Regions from separate parts of the Paenibacillus sp. SN-8-1 genome, predicted to be linked through region 1. Evidence: a T-box and tRNA genes for the amino acid it is inferred to sense, from the RefSeq annotation. Region 1 holds a T-box; the other regions hold tRNA genes.

Region 1 (3,191 bases):
GGGGATTGACCCCTGCAACCTTTCCCTTCTCGATCAAACTGGCAGCCCTCGCATAGGTATATTGGACGTACGGGCCGGTATCCCCATCAAATCGAAGCATCTCGTCTAGCGAGAAATCGATCTCCGACATCCGACTTCCTCTGAGATCATCAAAAATTACCGCGCCGATACCAACAGCCTTCGCCACTTCAATGGCTTCCTCTGGACTAAGACCGCCCCCCGAAGCCACTTCATGCGCCTTTTGCACAGCCTCGTCTAAAACCTCGTCCAGGAAAACGACTTTTCCTTTTCGAGTCGACATCTTCTTCCCTTGCACCTTAATCAAACCGAACGGCACATGCTCGCAAGAATCGGCCCACTCATGGCCCATCAGACGAAGGACAGCGAATACTTGGTTGAAATGTAGCGTCTGCTCCGCTCCTACGACATAGAGGATTCGATCCGCACCCATTGCGGACTTCCGGTAAATAGCCGTTGCCAAATCCCGCGTTGGGTAGATTGTCGTACCGTCCGATTTCAGAATCAGGCATGGAGGAAGCCCTTCCTCTTCCAACCTCACGACCTGGGCCCCGTCGCTTTCCTCCAACAAGCCCTTGTCTCGTAGCTCATCCACTACAGGAGACATCTTGTCATTGTAGAAGCTTTCTCCCATTACATGATCAAATTTCACACCAAGTCGGGCGTAGACCCGGTCGAATTCTTCCATACTTACCCCGACAAAATAGCGCCAGAGCCGCTCCGCCTCCGGATCGCCCTGCTCGAGTCGTCGGAACCAGTCCCTTCCTGCATCCTCGAGTGACGGATCGCGTTCCGCCTCCTCATGGAAACGTACATATAGTCTGAGGCTTTCCTTTATCGGTTCAGCATTGAGTTTGTCGTTATCCCCCCATCGTTGGTACGCTTCCATCAGCTTGCCGAACTGTGTACCCCAGTCGCCGATATGGTTCACCTTCACCACATCCCAGCCACACGCACTGTACAGGTTAGCGAGCGCCGAGCCAATGACGGTAGAGCGCAAGTGACCGACGCCGAACGGCTTAGCAATGTTTGGTGAGGACAAGTCGATAACGACACGCTGTCCGCTTCCTATCTGTGAATGACCGTAGTCCGGCTTGAACGCATCTGATGCGATTCGCAGCCCCCAAATCGTCGGCTCAAAGAACAAGTTAACATACGGGCCGAGCGCTTCAGTGCGAATCCCCTCCACAGATGCGGCGCCATCAGGCATGTTCAGCTCATTCGCAAGATCAGTAGCTATGACAGCCGGGGCCTTTCGTAGCGTCTTTGCTAGCGTAAAACAGGGGAAAGCCACGTCGCCCATTTCCGGACGCGGTGGAAGTTCGAGCAAAGCCAGCACATCCTCTCTGCTAAGCCCTGGAATAAGCGGTGTAATGGCTTCGGCTGCGGCTTCTAAAATTCTCATAACTGCCGTCCTCCTTCAATAAAAATAATAAAACCTCCGTCTCTAATAAGAGACGGAGGTTTATCCGCGGTGCCACTCTTCTGGAACACTCCGATCTATTCACACACCACAAGTGAGAAAGAGAGAACGGTAGTTCCTCTTGATGCGATAACGGCAACTGCCGGGCTGACCTACTGTGGTCTGCAGGACCGGTTCAGACAGCCAACTCCCGGGTGCGCTTCCTCCGCGCATTAGCACCGGCTCCCACCCCCCCGGCTCGCTGTTGCATGCTAACGCGGACTACTCTCCCGTTCATCGTCGATACTATGATTGTCATCATTTTAGGGGATCGACCATAAAAAAGCAAGTTAGTTTTATATTGGAAAATAACTCTGTTTTGAACTACACTTGAACAATTCTGCCCGTTCAATCCGCTTCAAAGAACTTGCCGTCACTTAGGGTACAGTTCTCCGTAACGGGGCTAACGGCGAAATGAATAATATCCTTATTGGAGAATCGAGTCTTTTAAAAAATCCTGGAAGCTGATTGGAGGACGTCCGATTAGATTTTCCAAAGTGGGATCGATTTGCGAGAAATCTCCCTGCCGGCTTGCTTGAAAGATACCTGTAAGCAAATTGATGATCGCTTCCGGCATTCCATGAGATGTCAAGCGTGTCCGATATTCCTCATCGGACACAACGATATGCCGAATCGGCTGATCCAAAATCTTGGAAGCCATCGACGCAATCCCTTCCATATCTATTGCCTCGGAGGCCGTAAGAGGAGGGGTAATCCCACCTAGCTTCCCCTCTGTCAAGATAGCCGCTGTAGCTGCAGCCAGATCCGAGTGAGTCGTCCAGGCAATCGGGCCGCTCTCTGGGACTATTAATTCCCCTGTTTTCAAGGCATCGCTGATCATCAATAATGCTGAGGTGGCAAAAAAACCGCATCGTAGCGACGTGAAAGCCATCCCTGAAGATTTCAGAATCTCTTCTGTAGCCGCATTGGTGAGCATGGGCGGGAAATGTGATGCCGCAGATGAACCCATATGGCTCGTGTACAGCACTCGGCCCACCCCAGCCTTCTTGGCCATATCAATGGCGGTTTGATGCTGGCGGACAGCCTCTTTTTCTTCTAAAGCGTTAGAAGAAACAATGAGAACTTGCGACGCTTGTTCAAAGGCGTGAAGGAGACTTTCGGAATCGTCGAAATTTCCTTGTCGAACACGAACTCCGCGTTCTCTTAGATCCTGTGCCTTGCTCACATCCCGGACACTCACACCAATTTCCTCCGCAGGAACACGCCCGAGAAGCTCCTCAACGATCTTCCTTCCCAAATTTCCGTTGGCTCCGGTAACAACAATCATTTCTGCATGCATCCTTTCATTTACTTCTCGTAGAATGGGTTTCTTGCCATACGATTTAGTTTGTGAAATCATAATCGTATACGTAGAAGATAAAAGGATTGCGCTCTGCCAACAACCTGCAAAAAGCTGTTTTTGTTGTGTTACCTACATATTCATCCTTTTGTCCGTTTATTTAAGTTCAAGGGAAAGAGGGGGCCCTATGTCAGTCAATCCTGATGATCCGCGTGTAATAAGAACCCGCCAACAGCTCGTGCAGGCGTTTAACGAGTTGGTTGGGGAGAAGAGGAACTTTTATTCCATTTCTGTACATGATATCGCAGCGCAGGCCGCTGTAAATCGAACAACATTCTATGCCCATTTCCAGGATAAATATGATTTTCTTGAATACTGGAAAACAGAGAAGTTTCAAATTTTTGTAAATGA
Region 2 (3,191 bases), 660 kb from region 1:
CCAGTACTAATCGGTCGAGGGCTTATCCTCAAAGTTTCACGAAGTGAAACTACTTCGGAAGCATATTCTAAGAACCCCGAGAACAATGGGGCACACGCAAGTTCGTTTCGTATCTAGTTTTCAGGTGATCAAGCCTGAACCGATTTTAAGCTGCAAGCCTTGATAAGGTATGATATTTTCTCGCAGTGATGAGTTTTCTAAGGTCGGATATTTTCCTGAAGTGATTCAGGGAGTATTGACCCGGAAAAATCCTGTTTGGTGGCGATGGCGGAGGGGTTCCACACGTACCCATCCCGAACACGACCGTTAAGCCCTCCAGCGCCGATGGTACTTGGACCGCAGGGTCCTGGGAGAGTAGGACGCCGCCAAGCGATTACGTTTATTCCCTGATAGCTCAGTTGGTAGAGCACTCGACTGTTAATCGAGTTGTCACAGGTTCGAGTCCTGTTCGGGGAGCCATTGCTCTCATAGCTCAGTAGGTAGAGTGCATCCATGGTAAGGATGAGGTCACCGGTTCGATCCCGGTTGAGAGCTCCATTTTCTCTGGTTGATGACAGCTATAAGTCGTCAAACGATGAGGCCCGTTGGTCAAGGGGTTAAGACACCTCCCTTTCACGGAGGTAACAGGGGTTCGAATCCCCTACGGGTCACCATTTTCTTCTTAATGTAAGTTGGATATGGCTAGAATTATATGAGTGATATCAGTACATACTATGTCCTAAAGTCTTGCCAAAGTATCCATAATGTTTTAATTCATATGGAGGCTTAGCTCAGCTGGGAGAGCATCTGCCTTACAAGCAGAGGGTCGGGGGTTCGATCCCCTCAGCCTCCACCATCGTTTTTATATCTGAGGACAAACTGTCCAAAGTGAGACATTGGGGATTAGCCAAGCGGTAAGGCAACGGACTTTGACTCCGTCACCCATAGGTTCGAATCCTATATCCCCAGCCATTTTGAGCCATTAGCTCAGTTGGTAGAGCACCTGACTTTTAATCAGGGTGTCGAAGGTTCGAGTCCTTCATGGCTCACCATTTACCTTGATTGTCATGGTGAATAGTGTTACTTGTGCGCGTGTGGCGGAATTGGCAGACGCACTAGACTTAGGATCTAGCGTCTTTGACGTGGGGGTTCAAGTCCCTCCACGCGCACCATTTGCGGACGTGGCTCAGCGGTAGAGCATCGCCTTGCCAAGGCGAGGGTCGCGGGTTCGATTCCCGTCGTCCGCTCCATTATTTGCGCCCTTAGCTCAGCTGGATAGAGCGTTTGACTACGAATCAAAAGGTCAGGAGTTCGAATCTCTTAGGGCGCGCCATTTTACTTGCAATTGATAATCTCATAAGCAGCACCATTTTCGGGACGTAGCTCAGCTTGGTAGAGCACCTGGTTTGGGACCAGGGGGTCGCATGTTCAAATCGTGTCGTCCCGACCATTATTTCTTCGGTGCGGGTGTAGTTCAATGGTAGAACTTTAGCCTTCCAAGCTAATAGCGTGGGTTCGATTCCCATCACCCGCTCCATAATTCACCAACAGCATCATCGTAAGCGATGGTGTTTTTTGTTATAATACGTTTTATTTTTACCCATGGATTTTACTGCTTTGACGTGTCAGCGCATTGATTGAATGTTGAAGTGGTTTTTTATGCAGATGGATATGTTCATGTTAATCAGGGAGTTCTAGTTTCTTCGATGAGAATTAAACTTTTGAGAGACTAGCAAAGTTCTATCTATGGGCTATAATAATACAAATAAATGATTAAATATTTAACTTATTTACCTCTTTGGCTGAATCTACAGCCTTGTTTTAATAAATAAAGTGAAGATTTTATGCACCGTTTATTGTATTATGTAAAAAGGCATTACAAAGACGGAAACAGGAGAATTGGGAGGAGAAGCATGACAGAACTAGCGGTAACCGCAAACAAAAGTAATTCCAACAACCTGCTGCGGCGTGATATTCGTTTTTTGGGCAATATTTTGGGAGAAGTCCTTGTACATCAAGGCGGTAATGAACTCTTAGATATTGTCGAAAAGATACGTGAAGCCAGCAAGTCACTTAGAGCCGTATTTCTACCTGAACTGCATGAGGAGTTCAAACAGCTTATTAACACGCTTGAGCCGGACATCCGACATCAAGTCATTCGGGCTTTCGCTGTTTATTTCCAGTTAGTTAACATTGCAGAGCAGAATCATCGTATTCGCCGCAAGCGTGACTACGAGCGTTCTGCCGGGGAGACGGTACAGCCTGGATCTATTGAGGATTCTGTTAGAGACCTTAAAGAACGCGGCTTCTCCTACGATGAAGTACAGGATATTTTACAAGGCTTGTCTTTAGAGCTTGTCATGACAGCTCACCCGACGGAAGCAATGCGCCGTGCAATTCTCGATATTCACAAACGGATTGCTGATGATGTTATGCAGCTGGATAACCCGACTTTGACTTTCAGAGAACGCGAGCAGCTTCGTGAGAAATTGCTGAATGAGGTAATTACCCTATGGCAGACCGATGAGCTTCGTGATCGCAAACCTACAGTACTCGACGAGGTTCGAAATGGTATGTACTATTTCCACGAGACTTTGTTCCATGTGCTGCCTGATGTATATCAAGAATTGGAACGCTGCTTGACGAAGTATTATCCTGAGCATAACTGGCATGTTCCGACATATCTGCGTTTTGGCTCATGGATCGGGGGAGACCGGGATGGTAACCCTTCCGTTACAGCGGAAGTAACTTGGGAGACTCTGTTAATGCAGCGTAAGCTGGCTGTGCGGGAATACCAGCGTATTCTGGCTGAATTGTTCCGTTACTTAAGCTTCAGTACAAGCATCGTCAACGTTACTGACGAGCTGCTTACTTCCATTCAGAAGGATCGGGAGACGGTCGTTCTGAACAAAACGCCTCAATGGCGGAATGAGAAAGAGCCTTATCGGGTGAAACTCACTTATATGACGGAAAAGCTTCATAACGTCATCGATGAGTCGAAGAAAGATTCCATTGATCGCTACAATAGCGTAGCGGAATTGGTTGAGGATCTTAATGTTATTGATCGCAGTCTACGCCATCACTATGCTGATTATGTGGCAGATACGCATATCCGTTACTTGATACGCCAAGTGGAGCTGTTTGGCTTCCATACAGCCAAGCTGGACATTCGCCAGCACAGTCAGGAGCATGAGAATGCTATGACTGAAATT
Region 3 (3,191 bases), 830 kb from region 1:
TGAAAGCATCTAAGCGTGAAGCCCCCCTCAAGATGAGATTTCCCAGTATGTAAGACCCCTTGAAGACGACGAGGTAGATAGGCTGGGGGTGGAAGTGCAGCAATGCATGGAGCTGACCAGTACTAATCGGTCGAGGGCTTATCCAACACAGCTCGGAAGGACGCAGTCCAAGAAGAGCATACGCAAGTTCGTTTCGTATCTAGTTTTCAGGCGATCAAGCCTGAATTGAATAATGTTCCCTGATAGCTCAGTTGGTAGAGCACTCGACTGTTAATCGAGTTGTCACAGGTTCGAGTCCTGTTCGGGGAGCCATATGGAGAGGTGTCCGAGTTGGCCGAAGGAGCACGATTGGAAATCGTGTAGGCGTCACAAGCGTCTCGAGGGTTCGAATCCCTCTCTCTCCGCCACTATTATTGTAAGGCCCGTTGGTCAAGGGGTTAAGACACCTCCCTTTCACGGAGGTAACAGGGGTTCGAATCCCCTACGGGTCACCACTTTCATTAAACAGCTTCAAGTGGGGATGAGAACCCATCAGGGTTCGTCGGAGCATTTGGTTCGTTAGGAATACATTGCAGTCTCGTTCGAAGAACGAGTATCCCCTACGGGTCACCATTATTCACACTTGATTTTATAGCAGTGTATCTGCTAAAATAAAGATTATGTTTAACATATGGAGGCTTAGCTCAGCTGGGAGAGCATCTGCCTTACAAGCAGAGGGTCGGGGGTTCGATCCCCTCAGCCTCCACCATATTGTTATACTGACGCGGGGTGGAGCAGCCCGGTAGCTCGTCGGGCTCATAACCCGAAGGCCGCAGGTTCAAATCCTGCCCCCGCAATTGATTTACATAGTGTGGAGCCGTGGTGTAGAGGCCTAACATGCCTGCCTGTCACGCAGGAGACCGCGGGTTCGAATCCCGTCGGCTCCGCCATTTAAATCTTATAATTTAATATGTAATAGTAAGCATTATGGCTCGGTAGCTCAGTCGGTAGAGCAGAGGACTGAAAATCCTCGTGTCGGCGGTTCGATTCCGTCCCGAGCCACCATGATTCTTTTACACCGTGCCGGTGTAGCTCAACTGGTAGAGCAACTGACTTGTAATCAGTAGGTTGGGGGTTCAAGTCCTCTCGCCGGCACCATTTTTTGGAGGCTTAGTGAAGTGGCTAAACACGGCAGACTGTAAATCTGCTCTCTACGAGTTCGGTGGTTCGAATCCATCAGCCTCCACCAGTTTTTAGGGGCATAGTTTAAAGGTAGAACAACGGTCTCCAAAACCGTTGGTGTGGGTTCAATTCCTGCTGCCCCTGCCAATTTCATAATGTGTAAGTATTATGGCGGTCGTGGCGAAGGGGTTAACGCACCGGATTGTGGCTCCGGCACTCGGGGGTTCAAGTCCCCTCGATCGCCCCATTAACTTTACATTGGGGATTAGCCAAGCGGTAAGGCAACGGACTTTGACTCCGTCACCCATAGGTTCGAATCCTATATCCCCAGCCATTTAATATGCGGACGTGGCTCAGCGGTAGAGCATCGCCTTGCCAAGGCGAGGGTCGCGGGTTCGATTCCCGTCGTCCGCTCCATTTATGGCGCCATAGCCAAGTGGTAAGGCACAGCTCTGCAAAAGCTTTATCCCCAGTTCAAATCTGGGTGGCGCCTCCATTCTTAAACTTTGATAGACAGTTTTACCGTATTAAATATTTGCGCCCTTAGCTCAGCTGGATAGAGCGTTTGACTACGAATCAAAAGGTCAGGAGTTCGAATCTCTTAGGGCGCGCCATATTCTCATTAATCTATTGAGAAGAATTACACACCATGCCGGTGTGGCGGAACTGGCAGACGCGCGCGACTCAAAATCGTGAGGGAAACCGTGGGGGTTCGAGTCCCTTCACCGGCATATAGTTTAAAGTAGACCATGAACATTAGTTCATGGTTTTTTTATTTTATTTTTTACTTCGTCCAAACTTTTCCAGTTAGAGTGTGTTCTTTATTATAAGAATCATCTATCACGTGGAGAGGGAAGGGGAAGCAGTAATGAACAATAAGAACAGCAGCAAGGAACAGTTAACTCAAACTTCTAGGGAGGGTACATATGCTCGAAAGAATAGGCCACTAGTTTTTGCAGCATGTACGTTAGTGCTTCTAATGTTAAGCGGTCCTACAGCCGCTTGGGCAGACAATACAGTGATCATATCTGACACTAAGGATTCCAGGGCTTCAGGCAGCACGGTTTCTGCATCTACATCTACATCTGTAAATGGAACTAGTGATAAATTGCCAAATGGGGCTAAAATTACTTCTGCTCAAGCTGACAAGGCGGTAAAGGAAATGTTTCCGCTGCTTTCTAAGGTGACACTGAGCTCCGCAGAATTTGGCAATCAGAATAGCTACCCAGTGGATTACGATAAGAAGTGGGAGCTTCAATATAATCTTCAGATAGGTAATTGGGGCACCTCATTCAGTGCTCAAGTGGATGGAGTGACCGGTGAAGTAATATATGTTAGTCTGCCTGGTCGTCTAATCCAGATGTATACCAAAGAAGGAGCCTCCAAAGTTGATGAGACCAGTGCCAAGAAGATTGCCTTAGATTGGTTGAGTGCCAAAGTTAAAGGATTAGATGTCCAAAGTCTTAAAGAAGACAATAGCTATAATCGGCAAAGTGGTTCCCTATTTACGGCGCAAGATTACTACTTCAATTTTAAGGTGCCGGTAAATGGCCTTTATTCGGACTTTGAGTCGGTCCAGGTTGGGGTTAACTATAACGGTGAGGTAACGGTGTATAATCGTAGTAAGGCTTACGCGGTGTATCCTTCCCCTAAGCCAGCAATTACGCTGGAGAGTGCAGAGCAGAAGTTCAAGGATAGCTTTGATGTAGAACTGTCTTATATTCCAGATAGACTTGATTCTAGAGAAACAACCAAGTACTTCTTGGGGTATTTACCGGTTGATAGAAGTATGAATAGTATTGACGCAGTTACAGGAAAACAGACGGAACCTCAAGTGGGTTCAGTTCAGAGCATTCAGAAGGCAGAGGATGTTCCTTCAGGTGGTAGTAATTTCACTCCATCCAAGGAAGCAATTCAGGACGGTGATGAGGCTCTAGAACGGATTAAATCGTTCATACCTATCCCTCCCGAGTTCACCACTGAATACAAGCAGTTGTCGAGAAGATGGAATAATCCTAATCAGAAAGTAT

Evidence for each region. The T-box of region 1 lies ahead of argS (arginine--tRNA ligase). A T-box ahead of a tRNA ligase gene usually reads a tRNA of that ligase, here a tRNA-Arg.
Region 2: it has a tRNA-Arg gene. The T-box ahead of argS (arginine--tRNA ligase) is inferred to sense a tRNA for this amino acid. The anticodon was not compared.
Region 3: it has a tRNA-Arg gene. The T-box ahead of argS (arginine--tRNA ligase) is inferred to sense a tRNA for this amino acid. The anticodon was not compared.

The regions. Positions count from the first base shown of each region.
Region 1 is NZ_CP194782.1:4,538,175-4,541,365, forward strand. Features, by position in the region: gene argS (arginine--tRNA ligase) at 1-1,423, opposite strand, end outside; T-box leader at 1,469-1,727, opposite strand; gene ACRRNK_RS22270 (NAD(P)H-binding protein) at 1,908-2,840, opposite strand; gene ACRRNK_RS22275 (TetR family transcriptional regulator) at 2,968-3,191, shown strand, end outside.
Region 2 is NZ_CP194782.1:3,881,616-3,884,806, reverse strand. Features, by position in the region: rRNA gene ACRRNK_RS19125 (23S ribosomal RNA) at 1-30, shown strand, start outside; rRNA gene rrf (5S ribosomal RNA) at 255-371, shown strand; tRNA gene ACRRNK_RS19115 (tRNA-Asn) at 384-459, shown strand; tRNA gene ACRRNK_RS19110 (tRNA-Thr) at 462-537, shown strand; tRNA gene ACRRNK_RS19105 (tRNA-Glu) at 579-653, shown strand; tRNA gene ACRRNK_RS19100 (tRNA-Val) at 760-835, shown strand; tRNA gene ACRRNK_RS19095 (tRNA-Gln) at 877-951, shown strand; tRNA gene ACRRNK_RS19090 (tRNA-Lys) at 956-1,031, shown strand; tRNA gene ACRRNK_RS19085 (tRNA-Leu) at 1,068-1,151, shown strand; tRNA gene ACRRNK_RS19080 (tRNA-Gly) at 1,155-1,229, shown strand; tRNA gene ACRRNK_RS19075 (tRNA-Arg) at 1,236-1,312, shown strand; tRNA gene ACRRNK_RS19070 (tRNA-Pro) at 1,353-1,429, shown strand; tRNA gene ACRRNK_RS19065 (tRNA-Gly) at 1,443-1,516, shown strand; gene ppc (phosphoenolpyruvate carboxylase) at 1,893-3,191, shown strand, end outside.
Region 3 is NZ_CP194782.1:3,712,248-3,715,438, reverse strand. Features, by position in the region: rRNA gene ACRRNK_RS18240 (23S ribosomal RNA) at 1-146, shown strand, start outside; tRNA gene ACRRNK_RS18235 (tRNA-Asn) at 237-312, shown strand; tRNA gene ACRRNK_RS18230 (tRNA-Ser) at 316-407, shown strand; tRNA gene ACRRNK_RS18225 (tRNA-Glu) at 420-494, shown strand; tRNA gene ACRRNK_RS18220 (tRNA-Val) at 673-748, shown strand; tRNA gene ACRRNK_RS18215 (tRNA-Met) at 763-836, shown strand; tRNA gene ACRRNK_RS18210 (tRNA-Asp) at 853-929, shown strand; tRNA gene ACRRNK_RS18205 (tRNA-Phe) at 969-1,044, shown strand; tRNA gene ACRRNK_RS18200 (tRNA-Thr) at 1,062-1,137, shown strand; tRNA gene ACRRNK_RS18195 (tRNA-Tyr) at 1,144-1,228, shown strand; tRNA gene ACRRNK_RS18190 (tRNA-Trp) at 1,235-1,308, shown strand; tRNA gene ACRRNK_RS18185 (tRNA-His) at 1,333-1,408, shown strand; tRNA gene ACRRNK_RS18180 (tRNA-Gln) at 1,421-1,495, shown strand; tRNA gene ACRRNK_RS18175 (tRNA-Gly) at 1,504-1,578, shown strand; tRNA gene ACRRNK_RS18170 (tRNA-Cys) at 1,584-1,657, shown strand; tRNA gene ACRRNK_RS18165 (tRNA-Arg) at 1,699-1,775, shown strand; tRNA gene ACRRNK_RS18160 (tRNA-Leu) at 1,813-1,892, shown strand; gene ACRRNK_RS18155 (YcdB/YcdC domain-containing protein) at 2,030-3,191, shown strand, end outside.